3 regions of the Psychrobacillus sp. FSL K6-2843 genome follow, and region 3 is predicted to be linked to each of the others. Evidence: predicted binding sites of a transcription regulator. Region 3 holds the regulator's gene; each other region holds the start of a gene.

Region 1 (3,288 bases), 540 kb from region 3:
TAATACAGTTAATACTGGGAAAGCGAAAACGATAATGATGTTTGCGATAAACGCTGACCATGTGAACATTGGCATTTTCATTAAAGTCATACCAGGTGCTCTCATTTTCAGGATAGTTGTAATAAAGTTAATACCAGTCATCAATGTACCAAGACCAGCTATTTGAATAGCAATCATGTAATAGTTCGTACCAACAGATGTACTGAACTCATTGCCTGCAAGTGGGAAATAAGAAGTCCAACCTGCATCAGGCGATCCACCTACGATGAAGGAAATGTTGAATAATCCCATACCCATAAAGAACAGCCAGAAGCTAAGTGCATTTAAACGTGGAAACGCTACATCTCTTGCTCCAATTTGTAATGGAATAACATAGTTAAAGAAAAAGATGATAAACGGCATTGCCATAAATAAAATCATTACTACTCCATGAGTGGAGAAGACTTCATTATAATGCTGTGAATCTAAAAATGTGTTTTCTGGCATCGAAAGCTGATAGCGCATCATAATGGCGTCAACGCCACCACGGAACAGCATCAATAATGCTGTAAGCAAGTACATAATACCAATACGCTTATGGTCTACTGTAGTAATCCATTCACGCCAGAGGTATCCCCATTTCTTAAAGTAGGTAATACCTAAAACTATTGCAACCATCGTAAGGCCAATTCCGACCATGGATGCATATATCAAAAAGCTTGGATGTGGTACGGCAAAGCGATCAAAGAAATCCATACTTTTGTTTCTCCTTTCAGGAATCTATAGCTTTTACTATAGTAATCTTGTAATCCTTCAATTAATGCTGAGAATGATCTGATTCCTCAGTTTCATTAGTTTGTCCATGATTCTCATGATCGGACTTCTCATCCTTATCAGTTGATTCATGGTGCTCGTGTTCAGATTCCTCTGCATTATCGCCATGGTCATGACTAGGAGCAGGTGAGAATTCTAAATGTGTTCCTGTATAAGTTGAACGGCCAAGATGACCTGGTTCTAATAATTCCTCAAACTTCTCTTCTGTAAGAGCAGGTGCAGTTTCATGTACTTCCTCTACCCAATCTTCAAAATCGGCATTAGACATAGAGGTAACATCAAAGACGTTTTCTGCAAATCCAGATCCACTGAAGTTCGCATTTCTGCCCATGAACTCGCCTTCAACATCGGCAGCTAAGTGTAACGTAGTCACCATATCAGACATCGCATACTTTTGCCCGCCTAGCTGTGGAATCCAAAAGCTAGTAATTGGTCCGTGGGAGTATAGTTTAAACTCAATCGCACGATTAGCTGGGATATATAAGTAGTTAACCGTTTCAATACCTTGTTCAGGATAACTAAAATGCCATTTCCAGTTAGAGGAAGATGCATAAATGATTAATGGTTCCTGATCCTCATAGCCTTGAGGCGTCGACTCTACAATATAGTTACTTCTAACTGAAACGATTGAAAGAAAAATAACTATTATAATAGGAATACCGATACAAATTGCTTCCACAATCGGACTTCCTTCTATATGAGGTGGCTCGTAATCCTCGCTTTGTTTAGAAGCACGGTATTTTATTAACACAAAAACTAAGATAGCTAAAACGACAATCACAATCCCCGACATTAGGAAAATAGATAACATAATATCATTTGCCTGTGCCTCGGCTTGAGGGCCTTTAGGGTCTAAAACAAGTAATGGCTCGCATCCTGTTAACACAGTGACAATAGTGAAAACCATCGTCAAGAGAGCCCACTTCAATTTTAATTTCATCGTTGTACCCCTTTCCAATCTATTATAAAAAGCTAAGGTAACTAGTGTTGCTTTCAAAGAATTCCTCTCTGTGCCTCTATCTTATTACCATGCCTTCAAAAAAACGAATATAAAAACCGGACTTCACGAATTGTTCAAGAAGATTTGAACGTTCTTTAACACAATTGTGAAATATTTAAGAAAGTGTCAACTTCGTTCATAATTATGGGCTTAATTGGTATTTTTGTACTTTTTGTTTGAGCAGTTTTCAAGTAATGTTGTTCATTTTCCATCTTGGAAAGGCTCTAAAACGAAGAATTAGATATCTGTAGGATGTCTTATTGGAGATAGAAAGGACATAAATTGGTAGCCATATTGAGGTTAGCAGAACAAGCATTAATAACTAACGGAGGAACACAAAATAAATAAAATTCTAAATATGCCATTAACAAAGTTATATCTACATAGCAAGCTAATGGAATTCTAAATAATATTTTATCCTGTTGATTGAAGTGACAGGCGGCGACTCCAGTGGGATGAGTGAGACAGATGAGACATCACAAACGACGCGCAAGCGGCGGTGATGGCTCATCGCTCACCCCATGGAAAGCGACCGCCTAGAGCGGAAATCTATCATCTATATTCAAAATTTAAGTATAAATTAATTCGATTTAATGGCTAAATATAACGGTATAATTTTTTTCATTCTAACTTATCTAATTCACCCTCTACCTATTATTGAAGCGACCGCCTAAAGCGGAAATCTACCATCTATATTCAAAATTTAAGTGTAAATTAATTCGATTTAATAGCTAAATATAACGGTATAATTTTTTTCATTCTAACTTATCTAATTCACCCTCCACCTGTGATTGAAGCGACAGGCGGCGACTCCAGTGGGATGAGTGAGACAGATGAGACATCACAAACGACGCGCAAGCGGCGGTGATGACTTATCGCGCACCCCACGGAAAGCGACCGCCTAGAGCGGAAATCTACCATCTATATTCAAAATTTAAGTGTAAATTAATTCGATTTAATAGCTAAATATAACGGTATAATTTTTTTCATTCTAACTTATCTAATTCATCCTCCACCTGTGATTGAAGCGTCAGGCGGCGACTCCAGTGGGATGAGTGAGACAGATAAGACATCACAAACGACGCGTAAGCGACGGTGATGGCTTATCGCTCACCCCACGGAAAGCGACCGCCTAAAGCGAAAATCAGCCATCTATATTAATAGTTCTTAGTAACTCAGATATAACTCTTGCGCTATTCTTATATATTAGATTAGGTAATAATGTTTGTTTGTCTGAAAGAATCGAATGGGTGTATGGGACTATTTTTAAAACTTTTCAGTAACTATTAGATAAATTATTCACAATACATTTCTATTTCAGTAAAGATTTTACTAATCCTGACGATAATCAAAGAGTTAATAAGAATAATATCCTGGAGGTTAAAAAGATGAACTTAGAAATGTTAGGCAAACAATTTATCGCTGGTGAATGGAGAGACGGAAACAGTAGTCTCGTGTTAAATAATACAAACCCT
Region 2 (3,288 bases), 1.7 Mb from region 3:
CCCATTAAACCAGCTATATGCATAGCTCCAGACATGATGGACATACCTACTGCCCATACAATAGCTTGTATAATTGCTAGCTTATTCATTTGTTTAGTCAACACTCTACCAGTAAGATGAGGAATTAACCAATAAGCGGCACCAAAGAATGTTAAAACAACTGTTGTTGCTAAAGTGAGATGAAAGTGACCAGTAACCCAGATAGTATTATGTACTACTTGGTTCATTTGGTTAGATGCATTAATAATACCTCCAGCTCCAGCAGGGATGAAGGCTGCCATACCGATGAATGGTACAACGAATCGAGCATCCTTCCATGGAAGCTTTTTAAACCATCCAAATAACCCTTTTCCTCCAAGCTGTCTTCCGCGAATTTCAAATGTAGCGAACATGGAGAAAGCAGTTAGAAGGGAAGGTATAACAACCATCATTGTCAAAACTACTTGCAAGTATTTCCAGAAAGAATCAATACCAGGCTCTGTCAATTGGTGATGGAATCCAACAGGAATAGAGAAAATCAAGAAAAGCATAAAGGAAAGTCTTGCAAGTGCATCCGAATAAATTTTCCCGCCAATAATTTTAGGAATGATTACGTACCAAACCATATAAGCAGGTAATAGCCAGAAATATACTAATGGGTGACCAAAATACCAGAAAAGTGTACGAGAAAGAAGAATATCAATCTTATCTACCCAGCCTAATGACCAAGGAATCAATTGGAAAACTACCTCAACTGCAACACCAAGTGAACAAATGATCCACATAGTTAAGTTTACGATTACCATAAAAGTTAATAATGGGCTTGGTTCTCCTGGATTAGCTTTGCGCCATTCTCTATATTTCATTATAAGGCCAGCTCCACCAATCCAAGAGCCTACGACTACCAGGGCCAATCCCACATAGAAGATCCAATGTGCTTGTAGGGGTGCATAGAAAGTGTACAGAACAGATGCTTCATTTAATAAAACCATTACTGCAGCAGCAGTTGTTCCGATTGTCATTGTCCAGAACCCAATCCAGCCAAGCATTCTTTGCTTATCTGTCAATGTGCCGGCAGTGCGACTTACAGCAGCAATTTGGAAACCAAAGATAAAATAAGTTGTTAAGATAAGTGCTAATAAAACCCCATGAACCGTTAATAATTGATAGTATCCGATTCCCCAAGGAAGAGTAAATTGTCCAGAACGTACTAGTGTTTGTAATAGTCCACAAAGTCCTCCGATTAAAAGTGCAATGAATGCTACATGGATGTGAGCCATTGCGAGCTTGCCATCACGACGATCTACCTTCACAAAGCTTTGTGCTTTTTCTGTTATTGTTGCCATGTTACTCAACCACCTTTAACTTCGATGTCATAGAAGTGTGTCCTATGCCACAATATTCGTTACATAATATTAAATACTCTCCAGCTTTATCTACTGTTGTTACGTATTCTGAAACGTAGCCAGGTTCTAGCATCATATTAATATTCGTACCTACTATTTGAAAGCCATGAATTACGTCTTTTGTTGTTGCGATAAATTTAACAGTCGACCCGAGTGGTACTTCAAATTCTTGTGGATTATAGAAGAAAGCAGAAGCAACGACTACTACCTCGTAATCCCATTCCTTACCTTCGACCTTATGAACTCCAGGATTATTAAAAGGAGCAATTTCATCTACTCGCTCAGGATCAATATATACTTTTGCACTAGGTGGATGAGAACCGTAATGAAATGCGCTAAAGCCAACTATAATTAAGAATAAAACCAAAGACCCTACCCCGAATGTTATCCACCATTTTTCATACTTGTGAATATGCATAACCTTTAACCTCCAATGATTTAAAATCTGTCAATAAATAAATAGAATGCCAGAAACCAAGTTACTAATATAAAGATTCCCACTACGCTAACAGATATTAACGTGCCCTTAAGTTCTGGTTCTTTATTGTGTTTTTTGGACATCAGTCGTACACCTCCAAAATATTCTTCTTTTTATCTATAGCTACATCATAAATTTAAATATTTATGTATGATGTGATATTTCTCACACATACAAAGGTATTATGTGAAGATAATGTGAAATAAATTAAAAGTCATAGAAGTGGAAGGGAGATTAGTGAAGATAGTTGCAGTTCAGACTCTTGAGAAACAGAGTGCTAGCTAAAGATCTTATCCTTTAAATTAGCTCAAGGTCCTTAGGGATTGCCAAATAAAAAAGAATCCTTTATTTAAAAGGATTCTAAGTTTTATATGTATTCTTATTGATAGTTAGTCCTCGTCTATTGTAAGAATAATAGTCATAAGGCCTATGTCTTCGGTTTCTACAGGCAAGCGAAAGGCATGATGAAAACCAAATAGTTTACTCTTGCCAACAATGACAGTTGGCGGTGTAATATCAATCTCTAAACCTTCTTGGGCAACAGTAGTACACAAGTTGCCTGCAATCATATTTCCGAGTTCACCAGTAAAAGATTCGAGCATTTCGCCCTCGAGAGGCATGCCGAACATAGAGGCGCCGACGGAGGAGAAGAATTGGGAGGATGCATCAACAATAATTCTTCCCTTAATGTCTCCAACAATTCCTATGAGAACGCCCATCTCTTCCTGATCAAATGGTTGAATCATTAGTGTGGGAGACTTAAAACTAAGGTTAAGAGGAATAACAGACTTTAATGATTGAATGGTACCATTTAAAAGTGTTTTAATATGCTTGGAATTACCCATTTTATCCCCTCCTAATAGTAAAGATGAATCAATTTTATCATATTGTCTAGTTAAAAAGAATATATTTTGTAGTCAATTGTTGAAAAATGTGATAACATCTAAATGAGAATGAATATCAAGTTCAGTTGAGAGGGAGATTGTCATGGTATTTATATTAATTGGATCGACTGTAGTTATATACAGCGTAATAACTAAACACATTTTAAATTCTATTACACCACAACCAAAATAATAGTAGTACAGTGATGACTTTATGAACAATAAAGTCATCTTTTTTTATATTTTCTGATATGATATACATATTGTTAAAGAATAAAAAGGGGAAATAAATTTCACATGAATCCATTAGAGGAATTACAGAAAATCAAAGAATCGAATGCTTTACTAGCGACAATTTTTAAACAAAACAATGATGAAGAGAGATATGCAAAATCAAAACTTTTTGCAGAAAAAATAGAAAAGGGAACATTTACAATTGCTTTTGCAGGTCATTTTTCAGCAGGGAAATCAAGTATGATTAATGCCCTTGTAGATGAACAACTATTACCAACAAGTCCCATACCAACCTCTGCGAATATAG
Region 3 (3,288 bases):
TTTCTCATCGCCATCTGGGGCATCCATCCAGTCAGTTTTCTCGATAACCTTTCTTCGAGATTGTGCCATCTTCGTTGTAGAAGCACGCGCCAGGTTACGGCTAACAAAGTCCTCTAGCTTTGCTTTTTCCTCCTGCTGCTTCTCATATTTCTTTTTATCGAGCTCATAATTTTTCGCTTTCTGCGTTAAATAGGCGCTATAGTTACCTACGTATCTCGTAACGTTATGACGTGAAACCTCATAAACTAAATTTACTACCTGGTCTAGGAAATATCGATCATGGGATACAATTAAAATGGCACCACTATAGTTTTTTAAATAATTTTCAAGGAAGCTGAGTGTTTGAATATCTAAATGGTTTGTAGGCTCATCGAGTATAAGTAAATCGGGCTTGCTCAACAGCATTTTAGCTAATGCTAGTCTCGTTTTTTGTCCCCCGGATAATGCTTGTACTGGCTTATCATAATCCTCTGGGAAAAACTGCATACCATGTAAGATGGAACGGATATCCGATTCAAAGCGGTATCCACCAGCCTCATTAAAGGCTAGCTGAAGCTCGTCATAGGTTGCTGCAACTCTAGCATAGGCTTCTGAATCTTCATAGATAGAAGGGTCAGCCATTTGTGCTTCTAGTGAGCGCAGTTCTCTTTCAGAATCAATCAAATGACTAAAAATCGATTTCATTTCCTCCCAAATCGTCAGCTTCGATTCAAGACCCGCATGCTGCTCTAAATAGCCAAGTCTAATATTTTTAGGCATAATAATGTCACCGGAATCGTATGACATTTCTCCAGCAATTATTTTAAGTAAAGTAGATTTTCCCGCACCATTACGCCCAACCAGTGCAACTCGGTCGCGGTCTTGAACTTCTAACTTTACGTTTGTTAATATATCTTCACCATTAAAGGATTTAGTTACTTGGTTTACTTGTAAAACAATCACGTTAATTTGCACCTCAATTCTATCCTAAGTGTAATAGATAGGACTTGTCGTTGCAACGTTCTCCCTTTACAATAAAAGAAAGGTAACGTGTAAAAATGAATTTGCCTTATACAATAGGAGGACACTTATGAAACGTGATGTACCTCGCATCCCTCAAGCGACAATGAAACGACTTCCTTTATATTATAGATTTTTACAAAGCTTTCATAATGCAGATCATAAACGAGTTTCATCCCAACAGCTAAGTGAAGCGATGAAGATAGATTCAGCAACCATTCGAAGAGATTTTTCTCATTTCGGTGCGCTAGGAAAGAAAGGGTACGGCTATGATGTACCTCATCTACTTGAGTTTTTCAGAAAGACACTTGACCAAGATGAAGCGGCACGGGTGGCACTAATAGGTGTTGGTAGTTTAGGAACAGCATTTGTAAAATATAACTTTCAAAAAAATCATAACACTAGAATTGTAGTAGCATTCGATACGAAGGCACCACTCGAAGGAACGATTATTAGCGACATTCCTGTATTTCATTCTAGTGTGATGTTGGAAAAGCTAAAGGAATACGGAATTGAATTAGTGATTTTTACACTTCCAAGTCGTGCGGCTCAGGAAGTTGCTGATCTTTTAGTGGGCTCCAATGTAAAAGGGATTTTAAACTTCACCCCAGTCCCAATAAGTACTCCAGATGAGATTCGCGTACATACGATTGACCTTTCAGTTGAACTTCAAACACTCATCTACATGATTCGAAACGAGATCTAAGAAAAGCGAAAGCGCCTATGTCTGCCCCGACAAGCAAATGGAGAAAAGCGAGGAGGCAGTACCTCAGCCACCAGAGCTTTTATCCATTTGAACTCGAGGGGCAAGGTGAGCGCTGATACCAATCTTATAAGAAAAAAAGCCTTCGACTATTATCTAGTCGAAGGCTTTCCTATTTATATTCGCTTTTTAGTAGGGAATAGATAGCAAGATCGATATAGCGTCCCTTTTCGAACTCATGCTGTCTTAAGACTCCATCTTTGTGAAAACCTAGCTTACTCAAAAGGTGAAGGGAGGCATCATTCTCTGAAGTAACCTCAGCTTCTATTTTGTTCATGTTCATATCATGAAAGGCAAAATGAATGATGGGCTTAAGCGCCTCCGTCATAATTCCCTTTCCCCAAGCTTTAGGTGAAAGATCATAGCCAATTTCTATACGCTTATGCTCAGCCTCATAGTTTAAATAACCACAAGTACCGATTACTTTTTGGGTTATTTTATCTTCTATTACCCAGCGCATACCAGTTTGTTCGAGAAAAATTTTCTCGTACCAACTAATTTCGCCCTTTGCATCTTCAACAGAAGTAAAGGGACCGATTGCCATATGCTGTACTACGTTTTCATTAGAATATAACTCTAAAATATCCTTTGCATCCCGTTCGATTGCTTTTCGAAGGATGAGTCTTTCTGTTTCTATTGTAGGAAAACTTACAAATGAAAAAGTCATTATGATTACCCCTTATTGCTGCAACTCAGCAAGTTTTTCTAAAAAGTTGACGATCTCTTCATTATACAGTTGAACAATTACTACGAATCCATTAAGTAGCATATGGGCAATAATAGAGGTGATAATTCGCTTTGTTTTATAGTAAATGAAAGCGAATATAAACCCAGACACAGCATATATTAGTATGTGTGTGAACTCAAAGTGAATGACGGCAAAGGACAGTGAGCTAACAAGCGCTGCTACAAAGAAGTTCGTTTTAGGCAATAAAGTTCCGAAAATGATGCGACGGAATATAAGCTCCTCTAAAATAGGTGCGAAGAGCACAATGGAGAAAAAGACAAAAGGTACTGAATTGCCAAGATCCATAAACTGCGACGTATTTTCAGAACCAGCTTCTATACCAAAAAATCTAATTTCAATATTAGCAGCTAATGTTTGGCCGTACAAAACCATGAGAAAGCCAAGAATTCCCCAGCCAATTGCTCCGGGAAGACCGGATGCCTTCCCTTTTAGAGGCCGTATAAAATTCTTGTCTTGGCGAATCATAAGCAAGGTGATAGCTGTAGCAATTCCCATTCCAAGGAAAACCCACCATCCAGAAGCTAGGTACCTTGCGTTTTCTAAGCCGAAATAGTTAAAGATTATTAGTAGAAGAGGAGCAAATAATGCACCGGAGAGCTGCATCACACAGTAGGTGATTAATATGTATAAACCTGTCTTTTGTTGTTTCATCTAAATATCCTTTCTATTTATAGCAGTTGCTTTTATAAGTTTACTAATCAGGATAGTAAATAGATAATCTTGCTTTTGTAAGATGTACTAGCCTTAGCCTTATTGTAAAGGAAAACTAAAATAAAAT

Evidence for each region. Region 3 encodes Rex, which represses fermentation and respiration genes when NADH is low (regulators of the CRP and FNR family bind a similar motif). Its sites were predicted from a motif close to TTGTGAAATATTTCACAA; they were not measured.
Region 1: the regulator Rex is predicted to act here: its motif matches at 1,918-1,935, upstream of qoxA (cytochrome aa3 quinol oxidase subunit II).
Region 2: the regulator Rex is predicted to act here: its motif matches at 2,017-2,034, upstream of MKY94_RS09185 (cytochrome c oxidase subunit 2A).

The regions. Positions count from the first base shown of each region.
Region 1 is NZ_CP152021.1:2,961,655-2,964,942, reverse strand. Features, by position in the region: gene qoxB (cytochrome aa3 quinol oxidase subunit I) at 1-735, opposite strand, end outside; gene qoxA (cytochrome aa3 quinol oxidase subunit II) at 797-1,753, opposite strand; gene MKY94_RS15015 (aldehyde dehydrogenase family protein) at 3,202-3,288, shown strand, end outside.
Region 2 is NZ_CP152021.1:1,834,312-1,837,599, forward strand. Features, by position in the region: gene MKY94_RS09175 (b(o/a)3-type cytochrome-c oxidase subunit 1) at 1-1,325, opposite strand, end outside; gene MKY94_RS09180 (cytochrome c oxidase subunit II) at 1,327-1,803, opposite strand; gene MKY94_RS09185 (cytochrome c oxidase subunit 2A) at 1,824-1,946, opposite strand; gene MKY94_RS09190 (chemotaxis protein CheX) at 2,253-2,708, opposite strand; gene MKY94_RS09195 (dynamin family protein) at 3,045-3,288, shown strand, end outside.
Region 3 is NZ_CP152021.1:3,504,943-3,508,230, reverse strand. Features, by position in the region: gene MKY94_RS17750 (ABC-F family ATP-binding cassette domain-containing protein) at 1-942, opposite strand, end outside; gene MKY94_RS17745 (redox-sensing transcriptional repressor Rex) at 1,070-1,705, shown strand; gene MKY94_RS17740 (GNAT family protein) at 1,875-2,429, opposite strand; gene MKY94_RS17735 (type II CAAX endopeptidase family protein) at 2,442-3,161, opposite strand.